Regions from separate parts of the Microbacterium sp. CH-015 genome, predicted to be linked through region 1. Evidence: predicted binding sites of a transcription regulator. Region 1 holds the regulator's gene; the other holds the start of a gene.
What was found. Region 1 encodes HspR, which represses chaperone genes until heat shock. Its sites were predicted from a motif close to AAGTTGAGTCNNNNNGACTCAACTT; they were not measured.
Positions count from the first base shown of each region.

Region 2: the regulator HspR is predicted to act here: its motif matches at 5,458-5,482, upstream of ACPYN4_RS08945 (Hsp20/alpha crystallin family protein).

Region 1 is NZ_JBNAFJ010000003.1:265,693-273,307, reverse strand. Features, by position in the region: gene dnaK (molecular chaperone DnaK) at 1-1,247, shown strand, start outside; gene ACPYN4_RS07790 (nucleotide exchange factor GrpE) at 1,260-1,904, shown strand; gene ACPYN4_RS07785 (DnaJ C-terminal domain-containing protein) at 1,913-2,914, shown strand; gene ACPYN4_RS07780 (heat shock protein transcriptional repressor HspR) at 3,023-3,457, shown strand; gene ACPYN4_RS07775 (alcohol dehydrogenase catalytic domain-containing protein) at 3,504-4,607, shown strand; gene ACPYN4_RS07770 (DUF4185 domain-containing protein) at 4,693-5,850, shown strand; gene ACPYN4_RS07765 (ABC transporter substrate-binding protein) at 6,114-7,460, shown strand; gene ACPYN4_RS07760 (carbohydrate ABC transporter permease) at 7,546-7,615, shown strand, end outside.
Region 2 is NZ_JBNAFJ010000004.1:218,918-226,532, forward strand. Features, by position in the region: gene ACPYN4_RS08915 (hypothetical protein) at 1-106, shown strand, start outside; gene ACPYN4_RS08920 (DUF2207 family protein) at 167-2,011, opposite strand; gene ACPYN4_RS08925 (MarR family winged helix-turn-helix transcriptional regulator) at 2,098-2,544, shown strand; gene ACPYN4_RS08930 (DUF2804 domain-containing protein) at 2,560-3,621, opposite strand; gene ACPYN4_RS08935 (GHKL domain-containing protein) at 3,681-3,902, opposite strand; gene ACPYN4_RS08940 (hypothetical protein) at 4,750-4,887, opposite strand; gene ACPYN4_RS08945 (Hsp20/alpha crystallin family protein) at 4,973-5,428, opposite strand; gene ACPYN4_RS08950 (hypothetical protein) at 5,737-6,780, shown strand; gene ACPYN4_RS08955 (L-serine ammonia-lyase, iron-sulfur-dependent, subunit alpha) at 6,933-7,615, opposite strand, start outside.

The DNA.
Region 1 (7,615 bases):
ACTGGGACCAGCGCGTCGTCGACTACCTGATCAAGCAGTTCAAGGACACCACCGGTGTCGACGTCTCGAACGACAAGATCGCGCTGCAGCGCCTCAAGGAGGCCGCCGAGCAGGCGAAGAAGGAGCTGTCGAGCTCGACGAGCACCTCCATCAACCTGCCGTACCTGTCGCTGACCGACTCCGGTCCGGTGTCGCTCTCCGAGACGCTGACGCGCGCGAAGTTCGAGGACCTCACGAAGGACCTGCTCGACCGCACCAAGAAGCCGTTCGCGGACGTCATCCGCGAGGCCGGCATCACGGTCGACAAGATCGACCACGTCGTGCTCGTGGGTGGCTCCACCCGCATGCCCGCCGTGAGCGAGCTCGTCAAGAAGGAGACCGGCAAGGAACCCAACAAGGGCGTGAACCCGGACGAGGTCGTCGCCGTCGGCGCCGCCCTGCAGGCCGGTGTCCTCAAGGGTGAGCGCAAGGACGTGCTGCTGATCGACGTCACCCCGCTGAGCCTCGGCATCGAGACCAAGGGCGGCATCATGACGAAGCTCATCGAGCGCAACACCGCCATCCCGACCAAGCGCAGCGAGACCTTCACCACCGCCGACGACAACCAGCCGTCGGTCGCGATCCAGGTCTTCCAGGGCGAGCGTGAGTTCACGCGCGACAACAAGCCGCTCGGCACGTTCGAGCTGACCGGCATCGCGCCGGCTCCCCGCGGCATCCCGCAGGTCGAGGTGACCTTCGACATCGACGCCAACGGCATCGTGCACGTGTCCGCGAAGGACAAGGGCACCGGCAAGGAGCAGTCGATGACGATCACCGGCGGCTCGAGCCTGCCGAAGGATGACATCGAGCGCATGGTGCGCGAGGCCGAGGAGCACGCCGCCGAGGACAAGAAGCGCCGTGAGGCCGCCGAGGTCCGCAACCAGGCCGAGACGCTCGCGTACTCGATTGAGAAGCTCATCAAGGACAACGACGACAAGCTCCCCGAGGACGTCAAGACCGAGGTCCAGGCCGATGTCGACGCTCTGAAGACGGCGCTGGCCGGCGAGGACGACGACGCGGTGAAGAACGCGTTCGACAAGCTCAACGCGTCGCAGGGCAAGCTCGGCGAGGCGATCTACGCCTCGAGCCAGGCTGCCGGCGAGCAGGGCGACCCGAACGTGGGCCAGCCCGGCAACGGTGAGACGCCGAACCCCGAAGAGGACGTCATCGACGCCGAAGTGGTCGACGACGACGAGGACAAGAAGTAAGAGAATCGACACATGAGCGACAAGGACTTCGAAGACCCGATCGAGCCTTCGACAGGCTCAGGCCGGCGCGAAGTCCCCGGTGACGAGGGGTCGGAGGCGCAAGCCTCCGGCCCCGACTCGCATGGGGACCAGACGGATGCCGCGGCGGACGCCGACGGCGACGGCGACGAGCTGACGGTCGAGGACATCCTCGACGCGCCGCAGACCGATGAGGCCGCGGTCGCCGAGGCTTCCGAGGCGGCCCGCGACCTGCTGATGGACCTCAAGCGCGTGCAGGCCGAGTACGCCAACTATCGTCGGCGCACCGAGGAACAGCGTCAGGTCGAGATCGACCGCGCCAAGGGCTCGGTCGCCAAGGGGCTGCTGCCCGTGCTCGACGACCTCGACCGTGCCGAGAAGCACGGCGACCTCGCCGAGGGCTCGCCGCTGCAGGCCATCGCCGAGAAGCTGCGCGGCGTCGTCGCGCGCCTGGGCGTGGAGCGCTACGGCGAGGCGGGCGAGGCGTTCGACCCGCAGCAGCACGAGGCGATCTTCCACGCGCCGAACCCGGGTGATGTGGCCGACGGGACGATCCTCGACGTCGTCGAGGTCGGCTACCGGCTGGGCGACATCGAGCTGCGCCCCGCGAAGGTCGTCGTCGCCGGCGGAGCGGACTGAGGAGACAGATGGCCAGTCAGGATTGGTTCGACAAGGACTTCTACAAGGTCCTCGGCGTCTCCAAGGACGTCTCCGACGCCGACCTGAAGAAGACGTATCGCAAGCTCGCGCGCACGTACCACCCCGACCAGGCGCAGGGCGACGCCGCGAAAGAGGCGAAGTTCAAGGAGATCAGCGAGGCGTACTCGGTGCTCTCCGACAAGGATCAGCGCGAGGAGTACGACCAGATCCGCGCGATGGGCTCGGGCGGTGCGCGCTTCCAGGCGCCCGGATCCGGCGGCGCGGGCGGGTTCGAGGACGTCTTCAGCCGTTTCGGCGGAGGGCGCGGCGGCGGTTCGTACCAGCATGCCGACTTCGATGACCTGTTCGCGATGTTCGGCCAGCAGCGCGGTGGCGGGGGCTTCGGCTCGGGCCGGTTCGGGCAGTCGACCGGCGGATACCAGGGGTTCGGCGGTCCGCAGCGCGGGGCGGATGTCACTGCGCGCACGACCCTCGACTTCCAGACCGCCGTGCGCGGGGAGACGATCACCCTCGCGGGCGAAGATGGCAAGCCGTTCAAGGTCAAGATTCCCGCGGGCGTCTCCGACGGGCAGAAGATCCGCCTGCGTGGCCGGGGTCGCCCCTCGCCGGACGGCGGCGAGACAGGCGACATCGTCGTGCAGGTGAGCGTGCGGCCGCATCCGGTGTTCACGCGTGACGGACTGAACCTGCGGGTCACCGTGCCGGTCACCTTCACCGAGGCCGCGCTCGGCGCGACGATAGAAGTACCGACCCTCGGCGGCGACCCCGTGAAGCTCCGCGTCGCGCCCGGCACCCCGTCGGGGCGCGTGCTGCGCGTCAAAGGCCGCGGGGTCGAGACGAGCAAGGGCACGGGCGATCTCCTCGCAGAGGTCCAGGTCGCGGTGCCCGCGCACCTCGACGAGCGCGCGCGCGAAGCGCTCGAGCGCTTCCACGAGCTCGAGCCCAAGGAGAACCCGCGCGCCGACCTCATGAGCAAGGCGCGGGAGTGACCTCCGCCATGTCACGGATACAGGAGATCTCACGCACGCAGGGCAGGATGCCTGCCTGGCATCCTGTGCCCGTGACATCTCCTGTGCCCGCGACGCGGGAGGTGCGCGATGGCTGAGCAGCCCGACGAGGAGGCTCCGATCTTCGCGATCGCGGTCGCCGCGGAGCTCGCGGGGATGCATCCGCAGACGCTGAGGCAGTACGACCGGCTCGGCCTGGTCGTGCCCGGGCGCACGCAGGGCGGCTCGCGGCGGTACTCGCTGCGGCACGTCAAGCAGCTGCGCGAGGTCGCAGCACTCTCGGCCGAGGGCATGAGCCTGCCCGCCATCTCGCGCCTCATCGAGCTCGAGAACGAGACGCGGATGCTGCGGCGTCAGGTCGCCGAGCTCGAGCGCCGTCTGCAGGACGAGCTGGGCCGCCGCTCCCGCGTGTTCGCGGCGGGACCGAGCGGCTCGGTCGTCACGCTCCGCCACGGTACGCGCGTGCGCCGCGCGACCGAGGTCGTGCTGTGGCGGCCTCTGCCGCTACCCGACAGCGACGACTGACGCCCTGCCGGGTGGACTAACGTCGAGGGCGACGAGGAGGTCCCCCATGCAGATCACCGGCGCAGTGCTCGAGGTATCGGGCGCCGAGAAGCCGTTCGCCCAGACGCGCCCGCTTCGTGTCGCGACACTCGAGCTCGACCCGCCGCAGGCGGGCGAAGTGCTCGTCTGCATCGACGCCGCGGGTGTCTGCCACTCCGACCTGAGCGTCGTCGACGGCAACCGCGTGCGCCCGACGCCGATGCTGCTCGGCCACGAGGCATCCGGGATCGTCGAGCAGGTCGGTGACGGCGTCGACGACCTCGCCATCGGTGACCGGGTCGTGATGACGTTCCTCCCACGATGCGGCGAGTGCGCGGGATGCCGCACCGACGGCCGCCTGCCGTGCGAGGTCGGCTCGGCCGCGAACGGCGCGGGCACGCTCGTGGGTGGCGGCATCCGCCTGCACGGCGAGGCGGGAGGCGAGGTCTTCCACCACCTCGGCGTCTCGGGGTTTGCGAGCCACGCCGTCGTCAGCCGCACCTCGGTCGTGAAGGTGGATGCCGACGTGCCCGCCGAGATCGCCGCGCTCCTCGGCTGCGCCGTGCTGACCGGCGGCGGGGCGGTCATCAACGCAGGGCGGCCCGCCTCGGGCGAGCGGGTGATCGTCGTGGGGCTCGGTGGCGTCGGCATGGCGGCGCTTCTCGTCGCGGTGGCCGAGGGCCACGAGGTGATCGGCGTGGATGCCGTGCCCGCGAAGCTCGAGCTCGCGCGGGAGCTCGGGGCCACCTCGGCGCTCGCGCCGCAGGAGGCGTTGGATGCCGGCATCCGGGCATCCGTCGTGATCGAGGCGGCGGGCAGCGCCCGCGCGTTCGAGACGGCGTTCGCGCTGACGGCCCCGGGCAGCACGACCGTGACGGTCGGGCTTCCCGCGCCGGATGCCCGCGCGTCGCTGTCGCCGCTGACGATCACGGGCGAGGCTCGCACGGTGATCGGCAGCTATCTGGGCTCCGCCGTGCCCGCCCGCAACATCCCGCGCTATGTCGACCTCTGGCGGAGCGGCAGGCTGCCGCTCGAGCGGCTCGTGTCGAGTCGTATCCGTCTCGGCGAGCTCAACGAGGCGATGGACCGCCTCGCCGCCGGCGGCGAGTTGCGCCAGCTCATCACCTTCTGACGTTCGGCCGGCGCCCACGGGCCCCATCCCTTGCAATCGATTTCATGCTAGCCTGCCGGAACGCGACGATGCGAGGAGCAGCGGTATGGCCACGAAGCGCACCAGAATCGGAGCGGCCATCGCGGTCGCGGGAGTGGCGGCATCCGTCACCGGCTGTGCGGGGGGAGCCTCCGCAATACCCGAGGTGAACACCGACAGCGACAAGCCGTTCGTGCTCGACGGCGTCGAGAACCTCACCGAGATCGCGCAGCTGACCGGGCCGGGCGCGATCAACGACACGGCATCCGTCGGCGTCGCGGGTACCGACCTCGGTTCGATGACGAACATCGGCGACCGCACGTACTTCTTCTTCGGCGACACGTTCGGCGAGCGCGACCCCGACTCGTACGGCGGTCAGGGCGGGTTCTGGCGCTCGAATGTCTCGGCCTGGACGACCGACGACGACCCCTCCGACGGCATCACCTTCGACGGCTGGGCACCCGTCGACGACGTCGGGCTCGCGAGCGCGCTCATCGAAGGCGACCACGACCCGAACGACGGCGCGGGCGAGGTCACCAAGATCCCGACGTACGGGTTCGCGATCGGCGAGACGCTCTACGTCTCGTACATGTCGGTGAACTACTGGGGCGAGGCGGGGCAGTGGGACTCGACCTACGCCGCCCTCGTGAAATCGGATGATCAGGGCGTGAGCTGGCAGCCGGTCGACGGTCCGCGCTGGCCCGGCGACTCGAACTTCGTGCAGGTGGCGACGCAGCACGTCAGGGACGACGGCGTCGAGTACATCTACTTCTGGTGCATCCCCTCGGGCCGGTTTGGCGGGGTGCAGCTCATGCGCGTGGAGGCGACGACGGCAGCCGTCGAAGACGCCGCGGCGTACAGCTACTTCACCGGCACCGACTCTTCCGGCGCCGCCGTCTGGAGCGACGACCTCACGGCGGCCGAGACGATCGTGGACGGCACGATCGGTGAGCTCTCGGTCATGTGGTCCACGTACCTCGAGCGGTGGGTCATGACCTACTCGGATGCCGGCAACGCCTACATCCGTGAGGGACTGACGCCCTGGGGGCCGTGGGGCGATGCGATCGAACTCGTTTCGGCAACCGACTACCCGGGCCTCTACTCGCCCTACCTCAACCCCCGTTATGTCGCGAACGACGGCCGCACCCTCTACTTCACGCTGTCGCTCTGGGGGCCGTACAACGTGTTCTGGTTCTCGATCGATCTGGTTAAGCACCCGTTGTGAAATCGATACAAACTGATGGCACCCTCCGTATCCACCGGAAATCCGGGGCGCGGGAGCATCGGCTCAACCAGCTTGCCGCGAAGAAGTGGCGAAACGCCCCACACGAAGGATTGAGTTTGAAATCGATTTCTTCTAGTCTGCCTGTATTGAGATCAACGGCGATCCGCGGCGCAGACGCACCGTCCGCCTCTCGAAACCGCACGGGGCATCCCGAGCACCGAGTGTCGGCTCAGAGAAGAGCCGTGTTCCTGAAGGAGGGACCAATGCACAAGAGAATCGGCACGCTGACCGCCGCGATCGCAGCGGCATCCGCAGCAGCCCTGCTGCTCGCGGGTTGCAGCGGAGGAGGCGGCGGAGGTGGAGAGTCGGGCTCTGTCACGACGATCCAGTTCTGGCACCGCACGTTCACCCCGACGGAGAACGAGTGGTACGCCGACATCGTCAAGAAGTTCAACGCGGCCCAGAGCGAGATCAAGGTCGTCGACACCGAGGTTCCCGCTGACGCGTGGGACCAGAAGATGAAGGCCGCTCAGGCCGCCGGCAAGGCGCCTGACGTGTACACGCACGCGGGCTCCATCCAGGATGCCGTCAACGCCGGCCAGCTCCACGAGCTCAACGGCATCGTCTCCGACGACGCTCTCGGCCAGATCCTTCCGGCAGCGCAGTCCATCTCGGAGATCGGCGACAAGTTCTACGCGTACCCGCTGCTGCAGGAGCCGCAGGCGGTCCTCTTCTGGAACAAGGACATGCTGACGGCTGCCGGCGTCGACGCCGAGAACGGCCCGGCGACGTGGAGCGACCTGTTCGCGGCGTGCGCCAAGATCCAGCCGACGCTGCAGGAGGGTCAGTACTGCATCTCGCCCGCGGCAGACGCGGTGACCTTCGCCTGGTCGTCGGTCGGCCAGCAGTACAACTTCAACGGCCACCTGGCGCTGAAGGACGACTGGACGGCGCCCGACATCGACACCGACGGCTACCGCCAGCTCATGGCCAACTACAAGGAGCTGTGGGACAAGGGCTACATGCCCAAGCAGGCACTCGGCGCCTATGTCGAGGGCAAGGACTTCGGCGAGCAGAAGGTGGCCTTCAAGGTCTCCGGTTCGTGGATGATGTCCGAGATCGGCTCCGACTACAAGGATCTGCTCACCAAGACCGGCGTCGGCAAGTTCCCGGACGCGGATGACGCGGTCGGCAACACGGCCACCACGATGGGTAACTTCAAGTGGGTCATCGACGCGAAGACCAAGAACGCTGAGGCGGCCGGCAAGTTCCTCGAGTGGGCGATCGCGGGCGACCCCGAGAACGTCGTCCCGTTCTTCGTGAACACGCAGTTCACGAAGGTTCCCGTCCGCCAGTCGGTGCAGGATGCCGTCGCCGACGATGCGGCCGCTGCGGATGCCCCGTGGTCGGCGATCGTCACTAACGACATCGCACCCGACGCCATCCCCGAGCCGACGTACCCGTGGGACGTCTCGCTCGCCGTGGGCACCGCGATCGAGTCGGTCATGAAGGGCGCAGCCAGCCCGGATGACGCGATCAAGACCGCGGAGGACGCGATCAACAAGGTCATCCAGCAGCAGGATCTTCCGAGCAAGGCTCCGAAGAACTGATGACAATGGTCCGGGGGCTGGGAGTGCATCCCAGCCCCCGGACCCATGAACAGCCGCGAGGTGAACGATGACGACGATGCAGTCGATGGGTGAGCACGGACTCACCGAGACCCTGACCGTTCCGGAAGGCAAAGCCAGGCGGCGCGCGCGGGAGC
Region 2 (7,615 bases), on a different contig from region 1:
GGGACTGTCGTTCATCCTCCACGCGCACCTCGACGGCGAGCGCGACGAGGTGTCGCGGGAGACGCTGCGGAGCATCCTGGAGGGCACCGGGGGCCACGCCCTCTGAGCACAGGCTCGGGACGTTTCATCTCGTCGCTGCGCTCCTCGCTCAACGACCCAGGGGGCCTCAGACCCCGCCGCCACCGCCACCGCCACCGCCGCCACCGGCCGACCCGCCGCCCGAAGACCCGCCCGTCGACGACGACGATGACGCCGCCGCCGACAGCGACCCGATCCCCGACGAGAACGACGACGCGTCGAACGCGCCCGTGCCGTAATACCAGTACGGGCCGGTCGCGCCGACCGCGGTGTAGAGCACCGCGAGCTGCCGCGACCACTCCTTCTCCTGCCCGAAGACCACCGCGTACGGCAGCAGCTTCTCGTACAGCGCGAGCTTCTGCCGCGGGTCGTCGACGTCCACCGGCACCCGTTCCGCTCCCGACGGCGACTGCAGCATGCGGATGCGGTCGGCTTCGGCCCACGCGATGAACTCCTTCAGCCCGAGCAGATGATCGCGCGTCTCCGCACCCCGCGCGGTCAAGGGCTTCCGCGAACACATCCCGATCACCACGATCGCCACCACGACGGACAGCACCATCACAATGAGCGGCACCACAGCGTTCGTGCCCGCGCCGATCGCGACGAATCCGAGCGCCACCGCCGCCGCGGCGGCCACGACGGCGATCGTGATCGGCCACACCCGCACCGCTGCCGGCACGGGACGCCGCAGCCCGCGCGTCTGCAGCTCGGTCGCCGCCGCCGCGAGAATCCCCTGTGCCACCTTCGACAGCCGCGTGTCCTGCGTGCCGAAGGTGTACTGCTCCCCCGGCACACCCTTCGGGAAGAGTCCGTCGAGCAGCATCCGCCCGTCACCGTCGGCCCGGGAGGCGTCCACGAGCTCCGCCGTGAGCTTCGCCTTGCCCCACATTCCCTTCTTCCCCTCGATGATCCGGATCGAGCCGGCGACCGCCTGCTCCAGCACCTCCGCGGGGATCGCCTTCGTCGCGTGGCCGAGCAGCACCGCACTCTCCAGCGCGTCGATCGCCCGTGGCGGCTCGTACTCCGCGATGATCGTCGGCCGTCCCGGCTCGTCGGCCAGCTGCCGCCGCCGTGCCCGAACCGCGACGACGCCGGCCCCCACCGCTCCCAGACCGGCGAGCGCCTGCATCCATCCGAACGGCGAGGCGAAGTATCCGGTGTCGAACAGCGCGAACGTGTCCGGCGCGAACCCCACCGCCATCGTGAGGGTCTGGTACGGCTGGAGGCCGGTCGCGAGCGCGGTGATGACGGTGGTGCCGTCGGCATCCTGGGTCTGGGTGATCGACGCGCACGGGTCGGTGGCATCCTGTGCACCCTGATAGCACGCCATCCGCCCGGTCAGCTGCGCGGCGAGATCGGGAGCGAGGTGCAGGCGCGCGGTCACCGTTCCGAACGGCTGCGCCCAGCCGACGCCGTTGACATCCCAAGAGAACTCCAGGCCGGTGTCGGGGAAGTTCCACATCACGTTCTCGAGCGTGTACGCGATGACGAAGGTCTGCGGCCCGTGCAGGTAGTCGTCGGCGCGGGAGACCACCGAGAACTCGCCGTCGACGTCCTCGACCTCCGCGGGCCGCGGCGCGCCCTCGCCGTCGGTCACCGACACGAGCTCGGGCCGCAGCGGCTGACCCTTGTAGGTGTCGGGGATCGCCCGACGGATGCCGCGGTTCTGATCGGTCTCGGGGAACACCGCGACGATCCGCTCGACGACCTCGAGCCGGCTCGTGCCGTCATCGGCACGGGTGAGCGTGTAGTCGGCCGTCATCGATTCGAACGTGAAGTCGTCGACGTCAACCGAGACGACGGATGCCGCGGCCGGCACGAGGACCGAGCCTGCGGCCGGCACGGTGACGACGGATGCCGCGGCCGGCGCCCCCGCGAGGAGCACCAGCATCAGCCCGAATACGATCGCCGCCCCGATTCGCTCCCGCCTCATGCTCTTCACCCTAGGTGTGCGCCCGGCCGGGTGTCGCCCGTCGCGCCGGTCCGGATCGCCGCGACAGCGGGGCTACAGTGGCATCCATGACCGATCGCCGCCTCGCCATCGCCGCGTGGGAGAGCCTCTTCCGCGCGCAGCACGAGGTCCTCCACGAGATCAGCGGGGACTTCCGCGAGGACGACCTCACGCAGGCGGAGTACGACGTGCTCCTGACGGTCAGCCGTGGCGACGACCACGCCGCGCGCCTGCGCGATGTGACCGCCAACATGCTCATCAGCCAGCCGAGCGTCTCGCGCCTGGTGGATCGGATGGTCGCGCGCGGGCTTATCAGCAAGTGTCCCGACCCGCAGGACGGTCGTGGCGCGATCGTCCGCGCGACGGAGGACGGGCTGGCCGCCTTCCGCCGGGTCGCGACGGCCCACGGCCGCTCGATCGCGGAGCGGATGTCGGTGCTCACCGACGACGAACTCGCCCAGCTGCGGGCGCTGACGAGCAAGCTCCGCGGCGCCGACGACGCCGGAACCCCGTAACGAGGCCGCCGCCGGTCACCACCGGTTGCGGACGTCCTCGGCGAAGCCCTCGACGCTCTCGAACGCGATGACCTCGGCATCCGTCCGGAACGTGCCCGCCCACGTGCCGAAGCACTGGTCGGTGCGCGACGCGACGACGCCCAGGTTCATCGCCGAACGTTTGTCGTAGAACGGCGTGAAGGTGGCGTCGAGACCCCCGCCGGCGACCTGCCAGGGGCGCAGCGGATCGCCGAGGTCGTACGTCCACTGCACGGGCTCCGAGATCTTGTGCAGCACTCCGGCGACGACGACCCCGTTCTCGGTGGCGCCGGTGCCGTCGGTCCAGCGCCCGCCGACCTGGATCCCGATCGTCCGGCCGTCGGCGAGCACGCCCGATCCGGCGCCCCAGTTCCACGCGATGTCGTACGGCCAGCGTCCGCGCCCGTGGTCCAGCACCGCCCACGATCCGGCGGGGACCTCGTGGCGGATGCCGTCCAGCGTGAGAGTGCCGGATGCCGGCAGCGCGACGTCCTTCACGGTGTACTGGAACAGCCGCGGCGACCACGGCACGACCACCGCGAGGCAGTCGTGGTCGGCGGGGCGGGCCACAGTGATGTCGAACGCCGCCCCGGGGATCTCCGCGTGCAGACGCCACACCTGCCCGCCGTCGGCGGGGGTGACGGTCACGGCGAGGTCCTTCGCGCGGGCGATCGCGATGCCGCCGGCCAGGGTGCCGGGAAGCGCCACGTCGCGCACCGGGATCACCGTCGCGCTGCGCCCCCACGTCTGCGCGGTCGCCCGGTCGAAGATCCACACCTCGTGCACCGCGGCATAGTCCAGCGACGACACCGTCAGCGCGACGATGTGCGCGGGCGTCATGACGTTCCAGTACTCCCAGCGCTTGTTGCGCCCCCAGCCGTGCCGTCCCCCGATGCCCGATGTGTCGACCAGCGGCGAGCGCGCGAAGCCGATGGATGCCGGGTTGAGCCGACCGCTGGGCAGGGTGAGCGAGACCGGAGTGGTCAGCTCGGTCTCGTGCGGTGCGGCGGGCTGCGTGCCCGCCGGCCGCGGGCTGGGCGCAGCGGAGGGGTCGGTCATCGGCATCCTTGCTGACGGTCCGTGACGGGGAGTGCTGGTGCGCCGATTCTATCCGTCAGCTAGGCGGATGCCGAGGCGGTCTCCGTTTCCTGCTGCGGGAACAGCACCCGCAGCGAGAACCACCGGTCGTCGGCGCTCACCGACACGGTGCCGTTGTACGCCAGCGCCGCCGTCTCGATGTTGCGCAGCCCGTACCCGTGACCGCGCTCGCGCTGCCGCGTGACGATGCGGTCGCCATCGCGCAGCACGACGCCATCGAAGGTGTTCTCCACGCGCACCATCGTGAAGTCGTCGTGGGCGAAGACCGGGCGCGCGTGGAAGGGTCCTGCTCGCAGCGGATCGCGTCGAGGTGGTGCTTCATGTCGTGATGCTTGCGGTTGACCTCGTCGATCGAGCGTCGCGTGATCTCGTACTGGTCGTGCTGACTGCGCAGCAGCTGCGACATCGCCTCGGCATCCCGCCGCGCGACGGCCTCGTTGTGCACGCGCAACTGGACGTGCAGCGCGATGAACCCGGAGAGGTCGACGAGCGTGCGGATGTAGAGGATCTCCGCGCCGAACCGGCCGCTGAAGGGCGTGTCGATGCTCACGAAGCTGAGGTTGGAGATGCCGAAGGTGGCGACCGCGATCGCGACGGAGCCCACCAGTTGCGCGCCGCCGACGTCGAACCGCTCCTGCCGGGAGAACTGCCGGTGCTCGCCCAGCGCCACGACGCCGAAGATGAGCCCGTAGACCACGAGTGCACCCATCGGCTGGAGGTATGGGTCGAGCTGCTGCGAGTAGAACCGGTCGATCTGCCACAGCCCCGACGCGGCGAGCTCGGCGAGCACGAACGCGCGCGCCGCGATGAAGCCGGACCCGCGTGCCGTCGCGTCGATGCCGGCGTGGATCAGCGCGAACATCGTCGCCGCCGCGACGAGCATGCCGGGGATCCACCACCCGATGGACAGCGTGCCGGCCCACAGCTGCACGGCCAGCAGCGCCGCGAGCCCCAGCGCGGCGATGAGCGCGGTCGGCGCGGCGCCGAACCGCCGGCGCGAGATCGCGATGTACACGACGCACGCGCCCCACTCGGCGATTGCGGTGAGGTAGCGGGGAATCTCGGCGAGGACGGGGCCTTCGACGTCGTTCACGCCGTGATGCCGCGCGAGCCGATGTGCTCCGCCAGCGCCGCGAGGAACTCGCGCTTGCGGGGCCGGCTGATCGGCAGACGCCCACCGCCGCGAATGCGGCAGTCGCTGCCCTCGATGGTGGACGGGTCCCGCACACACGAGAACCGCCCCGAGTCCGGGTGGACTCGGGGCGGTTCTCCGGTGGCTTTCGCCGGGGTAGCTCTCGGCTGCGCCGGCGGCTCACTGCTCGACGGGCCGCGGCTCCTGGGCGCTCTCGTGGGCCTGGATGGTCGGGGCACCGGCATCCGCCACCACCTGCACCTTGCGGGGCTTGGCCTTCTCGCTCACCGGGATCGTGACCGTCAGCACGCCGTTGCTGTAGGTCGCGGCGATGCCGTCGGTGTCGATGCCCTGCCCGAGGTTCAGCTGGCGGAGGAAGCTCGCGGTCTCACGCTCGCGCGTGATCCACTTGACGCCCTCGCCCTCGCTGAGGGTGCGCTCGGCGCGGATCGTCAGCAGCTGGCCGTCCACGTCGATGTCGACCGAGCCCGGGTCGATGCCCGGCAGGTCGGCGCTGAGCACGTAGTGGTCGCCGTCGCGGTAGAGGTCCATCGGCATGCGGCGCGGGCCGCGGCGCGTGTCGAAGAGGCTCGACGCGAGGCGGTCGAGGTCACGGAACGGGTCATACGTGGCCATTTTTCTCTCCTTTATCTCTGTCTGGTCTGAAGTTGAGCCTTGTCGACTCAAGTAGCTTCAGATTAGCACTCTCGGGGCGAGAGTGCCAACCGTTCGCGGGCGGCGAACGGGGGTGTGGCGGGGGTAATTTCGGGTTCGGGGCGGGGCGATTTCAGGTGGCGCTTATCGCGGAAATCGCGGGGGTGTTTCCGCGGCACGCGTCACCTGAACCACGCACCGGTCTCTCCCCAATCACCCGATTCGCGGAGTCATCCACAGAACGACCGATCCAGCGCCCACGCGCGGCCGCAACGCGCCAAGGTGGCAGGATGCCGCGCCCACCCGCACCCCTCCCCGCCGGCCTCGGCGACGTGTTCCTCGCCGGCCAGCGGCGGCCCGCCGGAGCGACAGAGGGCCGACTGCGCGCCGCGGATCTCGAGCGCCCGTTCCGCGGCGTGCGCGCCCGACGACTCGATGCCCCGCAGGGCGAAGCTCCGCGGGTCGGGGCTACGCGGGGCGAGGCGTCGCGGGGCGAGGGACCGGGCTCTTCCACGATGCCCCCTGACGACATCGCCCGCGCAGAGATCCTCGCTCGCGCCCGCGCGCACAGCTTGATCCTCCCCGACCACGCGTTCTACATCGGAACGACGGCGCTCGCCGCCCTCGACCTCCCCTTCCTCGATGCCCTCGCCGCCGCTGCCGATGACCTTCAGGTCGCGGTGTTCGCGCCGCACCGGGCGCTGCGGCGCCCCGGCATCCGATCGGTGAAGGTCCAGCCGGGACTTGCGTTCACCACGATCGCGTCCGGTCTGCGCGTGGCCACGCCCGCAACAACCTGGGCATTGCTCGGCCGTGACCTCGACGTGCGCGACCTCGTGAAACTCGGCGACGCGATCGCGCGCATCCCTCGCGACGACCGCGGCCGACGGCGCCCGGAGCTGCAGCTGGCGACGCCCGCGCAACTCCGCGCGGCGATCGAGGCCGGGCGGCGCCAGGGCGCCGAGAGACTGCGGACGGCGCTGCCGCGCATCACGGAGCACAGCATGTCGCTGCTCGAAACCGACTGGCGCGAGAACCTGCGGGACTCCGACCTGCCCGACCCGGTGCTCGACCACGAAGTGCGCAACCACCGCGGCATCCTTCTCGGTATCACCGACGGAGCCTTTCCGGAGTATCGCGTGGCCGTCGAGATCGAGGGCGATCACCACCGCGTCACGCGCCGACAGTGGGACCGCGACATCGACAAACAGGCCGCCTACGCGACGGTGGACTGGGAGCTCGTCCGGCTCACCGCCAGGCACATCCGGCCGAGCCGGGGGCGCGATATCGCCCTCGTGCGTCAGGCGCTGATCCGACGCGGGTGGCGCCCCTGACGCGGTTTCAGCGGATGGCACCCCTGACAAGGTTTCAGCGGATGCCGCTCCTGACGCGGTTCAGGTGGCGCTCGCCGCGGAAATCACGGGCGCATTCCCGCGGCACGCGCCACCTGAACAGGCGCACGCCGCATCCCGCGGGCCGCGCCGAGTCAGCACTCCACGACGTTGACCGCGAGACCGCCCTCGCTGGTCTCCTTGTACTTCGTGGACATGTCGATCCCGGTCTGACGCATCGTCTCGACCACCGCGTCGAGCGGCACGTAGTGGCTGCCGTCGCCCCGCAGTGCGAGCCGCGCGGCGGTGACCGCGGTCGAGGCCGCGATCGCGTTGCGCTCGATGCAGGGGATCTGCACCAGCCCGCCGACGGGGTCGCACGTGAGGCCCAGGTGGTGCTCCATCGCGATCTCGGCGGCGTTCTCGATCTGCCGGTTGGTGCCGCCCATGACGGCCGTGAGTCCGCCCGCCGCCATCGCGCAGGCCGACCCGACCTCGGCCTGGCAGCCGCCTTCGGCCCCCGAGATCGATGCGTTCGCCTTGAACAGCGACCCGAGCGCCGTCGCCGTCAGCAGGAACCGGCGGATGCCGCGGCGACGATTCGCCTCTGCGACGGATGCCGCGGCCAGGGCGTCCTGGCCGTCGTCCGCGCTCCGCGCGTGCATGCCGAGCAGCGCCGAGCCCACCAGCTCGCCGTACGGCGTGACGGCGTTCTCGGCGCCGAGGCCGGAGTCGGCGAGGAAGCGCCACCAGTACATCGCGACGGCGGGCAGGATGCCGGCGGCGCCGTTGGTCGGCGCGGTCACGACGCGACCACCCGCGGCGTTCTCCTCGTTGA